DNA from 3 places in the Pseudomonas sp. NY8896 genome. Region 1 is predicted to be linked to each of the others. Evidence: riboswitches for the same ligand, from Rfam matches in the RefSeq annotation. Region 1 holds a riboswitch; each other region holds the start of a gene.
The links. A riboswitch is a leader RNA that binds a small molecule or an ion and turns the genes downstream of it on or off. The one in region 1 is predicted to bind cobalamin.
Positions count from the first base shown of each region.

Region 2: linked by a shared signal. The riboswitch ahead of Q9451_RS17490 (CbtB domain-containing protein) and the one ahead of cobO (cob(I)yrinic acid a,c-diamide adenosyltransferase) in region 1 are both predicted to bind cobalamin.
Region 3: linked by a shared signal. The riboswitch ahead of Q9451_RS19920 (ABC transporter substrate-binding protein) and the one ahead of cobO (cob(I)yrinic acid a,c-diamide adenosyltransferase) in region 1 are both predicted to bind cobalamin.

Region 1 covers NZ_CP132350.1:5,390,570-5,392,824, forward strand. Annotated here, with positions in the region: gene Q9451_RS24270 (cobyrinate a,c-diamide synthase) at 1-505, opposite strand, end outside; gene cobO (cob(I)yrinic acid a,c-diamide adenosyltransferase) at 502-1,113, opposite strand; cobalamin riboswitch at 1,232-1,454, opposite strand; gene Q9451_RS24280 (sorbosone dehydrogenase family protein) at 1,682-2,255, shown strand, end outside.
Region 2 covers NZ_CP132350.1:3,903,308-3,905,562, reverse strand. Annotated here, with positions in the region: gene Q9451_RS17500 (cobalamin biosynthesis protein) at 1-63, opposite strand, end outside; gene Q9451_RS17495 (CbtA family protein) at 63-749, opposite strand; gene Q9451_RS17490 (CbtB domain-containing protein) at 759-947, opposite strand; cobalamin riboswitch at 1,041-1,265, opposite strand; gene Q9451_RS17485 (LLM class flavin-dependent oxidoreductase) at 1,379-2,255, opposite strand, start outside.
Region 3 covers NZ_CP132350.1:4,448,931-4,451,185, forward strand. Annotated here, with positions in the region: gene Q9451_RS19915 (DUF1624 domain-containing protein) at 1-683, shown strand, start outside; cobalamin riboswitch at 712-911, shown strand; gene Q9451_RS19920 (ABC transporter substrate-binding protein) at 1,022-2,032, shown strand; gene Q9451_RS19925 (iron ABC transporter permease) at 2,032-2,255, shown strand, end outside.

The DNA.
Region 1 (2,255 bases):
ACCCTTGGGTCAGGCTGCCTTCCAGCAGTTGCGCATGGCGCAGGCTGCCCACCCGGTTGGCCAGCACGCCGGCGAACGGCAGGTCGGCCTGATAGCGCGCCAGGCCCAGAGCCAGGGCGCCGAATGTCTGAGCCATGGCCGTGCCGTCGATCACCGCCAGCACCGGTACGCCGAAATGGCGGGCCAGGTCGGCGCTGGACGGGGTGCCGTCGAACAGCCCCATCACCCCTTCGATCAGGATCAGGTCGGCCTCGCCGGCAGCGTCCCACAACAGGCGACGGCTTTCATCTGCACCGATCATCCACAGGTCCAGCTGGTACACCGGCGCGCCACTGGCCCGCTCGAGAATCATCGGGTCCAGAAAGTCGGGCCCGCACTTGAACACCCGCACCTTACGCCCGAGGTTACGGTGCAAGCGTGCCAGAGCAGCAGTGACAGTGGTCTTGCCCTGGCCAGAGGCTGGTGCCGCGATCAGCACGGCGGGGCAGTGGCGCGATCGACTCACAGCTCGACGCCCTTCTGTGCGCGGATACCGGCCTGGAAAGCGTGCTTGAGCATGCCCATCTCGGTCACGGTGTCGGCCAGTTCGATCATTTCATCCTTGGCCGCACGGCCAGTGACGATCACATGCTGCATCGGCGGGCGGGCCTGAATGTCGGACAGCACCTGGTCCAGGTCGAGATAGCCATGCTTGAGGGCGATGTTGAGCTCATCCAGTACCACGAACTGCACACTTGGGTCTTGCAGCAACTGGCGCGACACCGCCCAGGCGGCTTCAGCGGCAGCAATGTCGCGCTGGCGGTCCTGGGTTTCCCAGGTAAAGCCTTCGCCCATGACGTGGTAGCGCACTTGCTCGGGGAAGCGGCGGAAGAACAGTTCTTCGCCGGTGCTGTTGCGGCCTTTGATGAACTGCACCACACCGCACTGCATGCCATGGCCCAGGGCGCGTGCGAGCATGCCGAAGGCCGAGCTGCTCTTGCCTTTGCCGTTGCCGGTCAGCACCAGCAGCAGGCCGCATTCGTTGGGGGAATTGGCGATGCGTTCGTCGATGACCGCCTTCTTGCGCTGCATGCGCGCCAGGTGGCGTTCGTCGCGTTCGGTGGATTCGCTCATGGGGTTCTCCGCTGGCTGGCACCACGGCAACGCGCGGCGGCAGGTAATAGGCAGGCAAACGGAGAACGCGCAGGGGCCATGGCAGGGCGCCACGGTGCACCGCGCATCACCCTCCGTGATGCCGTTGGCAGTAACAGGCCGGTCTCCGGGCTTGTGAGTGGGCGTTAGGCCCTGGCCTGCGCGCCTTCCCGGATGCTGGCATCCAGTGGCCTTGCGCGGCCTTCTGCTCACTTACCGTTGCGGGGGCAGCGCCGGATTCGCGCCATGCAGGCGCCCACCGGCTTCCCAGTTTCACCCTGCCCAGTCGAAGCTGGCAGGGCACCTGAAACACGCGCGAAGGTTAGAGGGTTGCACCGGGAGCGTCAATCGAAGCGGGTGTTGCAGCTATTTATGCTCTTGATCTTTATCTTGATCTTCGCGACTTCAGGAGGCTGAACGCTGAAGTCGCAATCTGCGTCGCCTGGACTATCGCGCGCTTTGAAGCAAAAGCCGAAGCAAGAGCAAGACCAAGGGACGGAACCCTGCGCGCCCTCTCAATCCCATAGGCCTGCTTCAGAGGACGCTGCCCATGAACCGCCTGTTGCCTTGGTTAGTCGCCGCCAGCCTGGCAGGCTGCGGCGAAACGGCCCTGTTGAACGTAAGCGAGGGCAGCGGGCCAACACCCGAGTTGCCTGCCCCCGTCACGACATTGATCCCCACCGTGAACATCGCCCCCGCAGTCGGCTGGCCAAAGGGCGGCAAGCCCACCGCAGCACCAGGCACTCAGGTCACCGCTTTCGCCAGCGGCCTCGACCACCCACGCTGGCTCTACTTGCTGCCCAACGGCGATGTGCTGGTAGCCGAAACCAACGCGCCCCCAAAGCCCGAAGATGGCAAGGGTATTCGCGGCTGGGCCATGGGCAAGGCGATGAAGCGCGCCGGTGCGACCGCCCCCAGCGCCAACCGCATCACCCTGCTGCGCGATGCAGACCATGATGGTGTGGCAGAAATCCGCACCCCGTTCATCGAGGGGCTCAACTCCCCCTTCGGCATGACGCTGGTAGGCAAGAATCTATATGTTGCCGACACCGACAGGCTGCTGCGCTTTCACTATGAACCAGGCGCCATGCAGATCACCGAAAAGGGTTACCTGGTTACCGAGT
Region 2 (2,255 bases), 1.5 Mb from region 1:
GGTTTGCAGGGTATCCGCCGGGCAACCCCGGCGGCAGCCCAAGCCAGCGTAGAAAGCCGGCATCAGGCCTCGCTGGAGCGGCGGAACAGCCACGCACTGAGCAGGCCCAACGCCACCCAGAAGGCAGCGTTGGTCAGCCAGGAGGCCATCTTGAACTGCGTCTCCAGTGCTTCGGGGGCCAGGCTTTCATGGACTTCAGGCTGTGGCGCACCGATCACATGGGGGATAACCAGCAGCACGGCGCCCAGCGCCTTCAGCAGCCAGTGGCGGGCGAACACCAGCAAGGCCAGGCCAAGGGCGGTGGCGCTGGCCGTGCCAATCCACCAGGCCTGGCGTTGCCCCAGGTCGGCGGCAGCAGTGCCGGGCAGTTCCGGTGGCAACCCCAACGTTGGGGCCAGACAGAACACGGCGAAACCGGCCAGGCCCCACAAGGCGCCAGTGCTGACGCGCTTCGGCTCGCGCAGGCCATACAGTGCGGCGAGGATCAGGGCAAAGCCCACCGCCACCACCAGGTTGCCACCGGTGGTGGACAGCACGCGCTGCCAGCCGTCTTCTGGTGACCAGGCTTCGGCGCTGTGTTCATGAGCGCCCTCATTGCCGCCATGTTCGTGTTGTGCGGCCGGGGCCGAGGACTCGTAGGTTTCCGCTTCGAGAATCAGCGGGGCGACCCAAAAGCTTTGCAGCAAGGTCAGCAACAGGGCCGCAAGCAACCCGCTGAAACCCGCAGTACGGGCAATGCGCGTGATCATCAGGCGTACTCAGTGGCAGGGGAAGGCGGCGCTGTGGCGGGTGTCGTGGGCGGCGTTGTGCACGGCCTCGATGTGCGAGAAGCCGGCGAAGTACACCAGGCACAGGCCCAACAGGCTGGCGCCGACGGCGATGACTACGCGCTGGCTGAGGGTGACGGGTGTGGCAAGGCTGTGCTGCTTGGCGCTGGTGACGGGCATGACGCGTTCCTCTGCTTTTTAGTGAGCAACGGGCGAGCGCGGCAGCCCCGGGCGGGGTCGCCCAGGGGAATGCAACAGCGCCCGCCCACCGCGGGGTGTTCATGAACGCCAGGCCGGTCTCCGGGCTTGCGAGGAAGAGCAGGGCTCCTGGAACACGTCACCTTCCCATGCCGTACTACGAGGCACAGTGGTACAGACGCTTCACTCGCTTACCGTTGCGGGGGCAGCACCGGCATTGTCCGGCCCTGCTGGAGGGCCTGCGACGCACCGGTTTCCCGTTTCACCCCCTATGGGGGCACCTGAACGTGAGGCATAAGGAGAGCATGGGGCGGGCTTGGCGTCAATCTGTGGGTGCATCTGCCTTCCACCCATTTCAGGCTTGCGCGGGTTCCTGCCGGACGGCGCTATCCCTGCAGCCGTACCGTAGAAATCTACGCAGTTCGAATATCGCGGCCAGACTCACGCTGGGCCACCAGCGCGCGAATGCGCGGGATCAGGTCCTGCCCGTACTCGACCGCATCACGCAATTGGTCAAAACCGCGGAACAGGAAAGTGCTCACCCCAAGCTCGTAGTAAGCCAATGCGGCCTCTGCCACCTGCTCTGCAGTCCCCACCAGCGACGTAGAGTTACCGGCACCGCCACCCAGCGCGGCAATCTCGGTCCACAGCCGGGTGTCATGCACTTTGCGCTGGCTGGCCAGCTGCACCAGACGCTCAGAGCCGGCATTGCTCTTGCCGAAGTTCTTCTCGCGGCGGTTGCCCTGGTGGATGCCGATCCGCGCCTGGGCGTCGGCCAGAATGCGCTCGGCACGGCCCCAGGCCTCGGCCTCGGTAGCGCCCAGAATCGGCCGCAACGACAGGCTGAAGCGAATATGCTTTTCGCGTCCGTAGCGGGCGGCGGCCTTGCGCACTTTGGCGATGCGTTCGCGTACCTGTTCCAGCGGTTCGCCCCACATCATGTACACATCGGCGTATTTGGCGGCCACTTCGACGGCCGCATCAGAGGCGCCAGAGAAATAGATCGGCAAATGCTGCACTGGCTTGACCAGGGTCAGGTTGTCTTCGACGCGGTAATGTGTGCCCTGGTGGTCGAACGGTTCATGGCGAGTCCAGGTGTCACGCAGTACCTGCAGGTATTCGTCGGTGCGCGCATAACGGGCATCCTTGTCCAGGAAGTCGCCATCGCGCTGCAGGTCGCCGCTGTCGCCGCCGGTAATGACGTTGATCGAGGCACGGCCACGGCTCAGCTGGTCAAGGGTGGCGAACTGGCGGGCGGCGAAGGTCGGGGCCTGGAAGCCAGGGCGGTGG
Region 3 (2,255 bases), 940 kb from region 1:
ACCTGCTCGACGGCCTGCACTTTGGCGTGGGGTCAGCCCTGCACGTGCCCTGGGCAATCCTGCACGACCGCGGCTGGCTTGAATGGTCGGAAAACCTGCGCCTGCGCACGTCGTATCCGGTGCTGCCGTGGATCGGCGTCATTGCCCTGGGTTATGGCCTGGGCCCCTGGTTCGCGCGCGGCAGCGAGGCCGGACAACGCCAGCAACGCCTGCTGACGGCCGGGTTGCTCGCACTCCTGGGCTTTGTCCTGCTGCGCATGTTCAACGGCTATGGTGAGGCGCCGTGGAGCGGTTACCCCACCTTCACGCAAACGTTGATGAGCTTCTTCAACATCACCAAATACCCACCGTCGCTACTGTTCCTGGCCCTGACCCTGGGCTGCGGCCTTGTGTTGCTGCGCGCCTTCGAGCGGGCCGGCCAGGCGCGCTGGATCAGTGCCCTGGCGGTGTTCGGTGCGGCCCCGATGTTCTTCTACCTGCTGCACCTGTATGTGCTGAAGCTGCTGTACCTGGCCAGCGTGGCGCTGTTGGGCCTCAACCAGGGCGACTACTTCGGCTTCGAGAGCATTGCAGCGGTGTGGCTGAGCGCGGTGCTGTTGGCGGCTTCGCTGTACCTGCCAGTACGCGGGTTCGCCCAACTGAAGCAGCGGCGCCGCGACATCGCCTGGCTGAAGTACTTCTGAAAAGCGTTTTCACCCGGCGGCGCGATGGTCTACCATGCGGGCCGCCGGTTTCCACCACGGAACTAATAGGGAATCCCAGGCCCGCCAATACGGGCCAAACGGAACTGCCCCCGCAACTGTAGGTGCCGAGCCTGCTCCATCGATGCCACTGGGCCAGACCGCCCGGGAAGGCCGGAGCCGGGCCATGACGCACCAGTCAGGAGACCTGCCGGCCTACATTCACCAACCGGCGGGGTGTCCGGGATTGGCCATCAGTGTTGCCCCTGCCACCGGCAGGGGCTCGGCGATGCCTGTCCGCGCGTTCCTCACCCGAACTGTCCGATAGGAGATCGCCCAGCATGCTGCCCCGTTTCGCCACCCTGCTCGCCGGCCTAGGCCTTACCGGCCTGGCCCAGGCCGCGGCCACCCACTACCCGCTGACGCTCGACAACTGCGGCAAGCCGCAGACGTTCGCCCAGGCGCCACAGCGCGCCGTCACCATCGGCCAGGCCGGTACCGAGATGCTCTATGCACTGGGGCTGGGCGACAAACTGGCGGGCACCTCGCTGTGGTTCAACAACGTGCTGCCCGAGTACCAGGCAGTGAACGCCAAGGTGCCGCGCCTGGCCGACAACGACCCCAGCTTCGAAGCCGTGGTCGGCAAGCGCCCGCAATTGGTGGCGGTGCAGTTCGAATGGATGGTCGGTGCCCAGGGCGTGGTCGGCACCCGCGAACAGTTCGATGAACTGAAGATCCCCACCTACCTGCTGCCGTCGGACTGCGAAGGCAAGGACAACCTGGTCGGCGCCGACGGCACCCGTCTGCAGGCGTTCCAGGTCAGCAGCATCTACAAGAGCATCAGCCAGCTGGCCGAGATCTTCGATGTGCAGGACCGCGGCAATGCTCTGAATGCCGAGCTCAAAGGCCGCCTGGACAGTGCCAAGGCGCAACTGGCCGGCAAGGACCTGTCGGCCACCTCGGCATTGTTCTGGTTCTCCAGCGCCGACCTCGACATCGACCCTTATGTGGCCGGCCGCCAGGGCGTCGCCGACTTCATGCTGCGCACCCTGGGTGTGCGCAACGTGGTCGAGTCCAGCGAAGAATGGCCGACCGTAGGCTGGGAAACCCTGGCCAAGGCCAACCCCACCTGGCTGATCATCGCCCGCATGGACCGCCGCCGCTTCCCCGCCGACGACTACCAGAAAAAGCTCGAATTCCTGCGCAGCGACCCGGTAACCCGCAACATGGATGCGGTGAAGTACGATCGCATCATCATTCTTGACGCCGACGCCATGCAAGCCGGCATCCGCCTGTTCCGCGGCGTGCAGACGCTAGCCACAGCCTTCGCCAGCGGTAAAGCAGCCCAGTGATGATGCGCCTGTTACCCTGCATCGTGGTTGCCCTGGCAGCCCTGTTGGCCGCCCTGCTGGCCGGTACCGCCATCGGCGAAACCAGCCTGTCGCCCAGCGTGGTCGGCCAGGTGCTGGCCAACCACCTGTGGCAGGCCGGCTACCCGGTCGACCCGATCGACGCCGGCATCGTCTGGAACTACCGCCTGACCCGCACCCTGGTCGCAGCCGCGTGCGGCGCCCG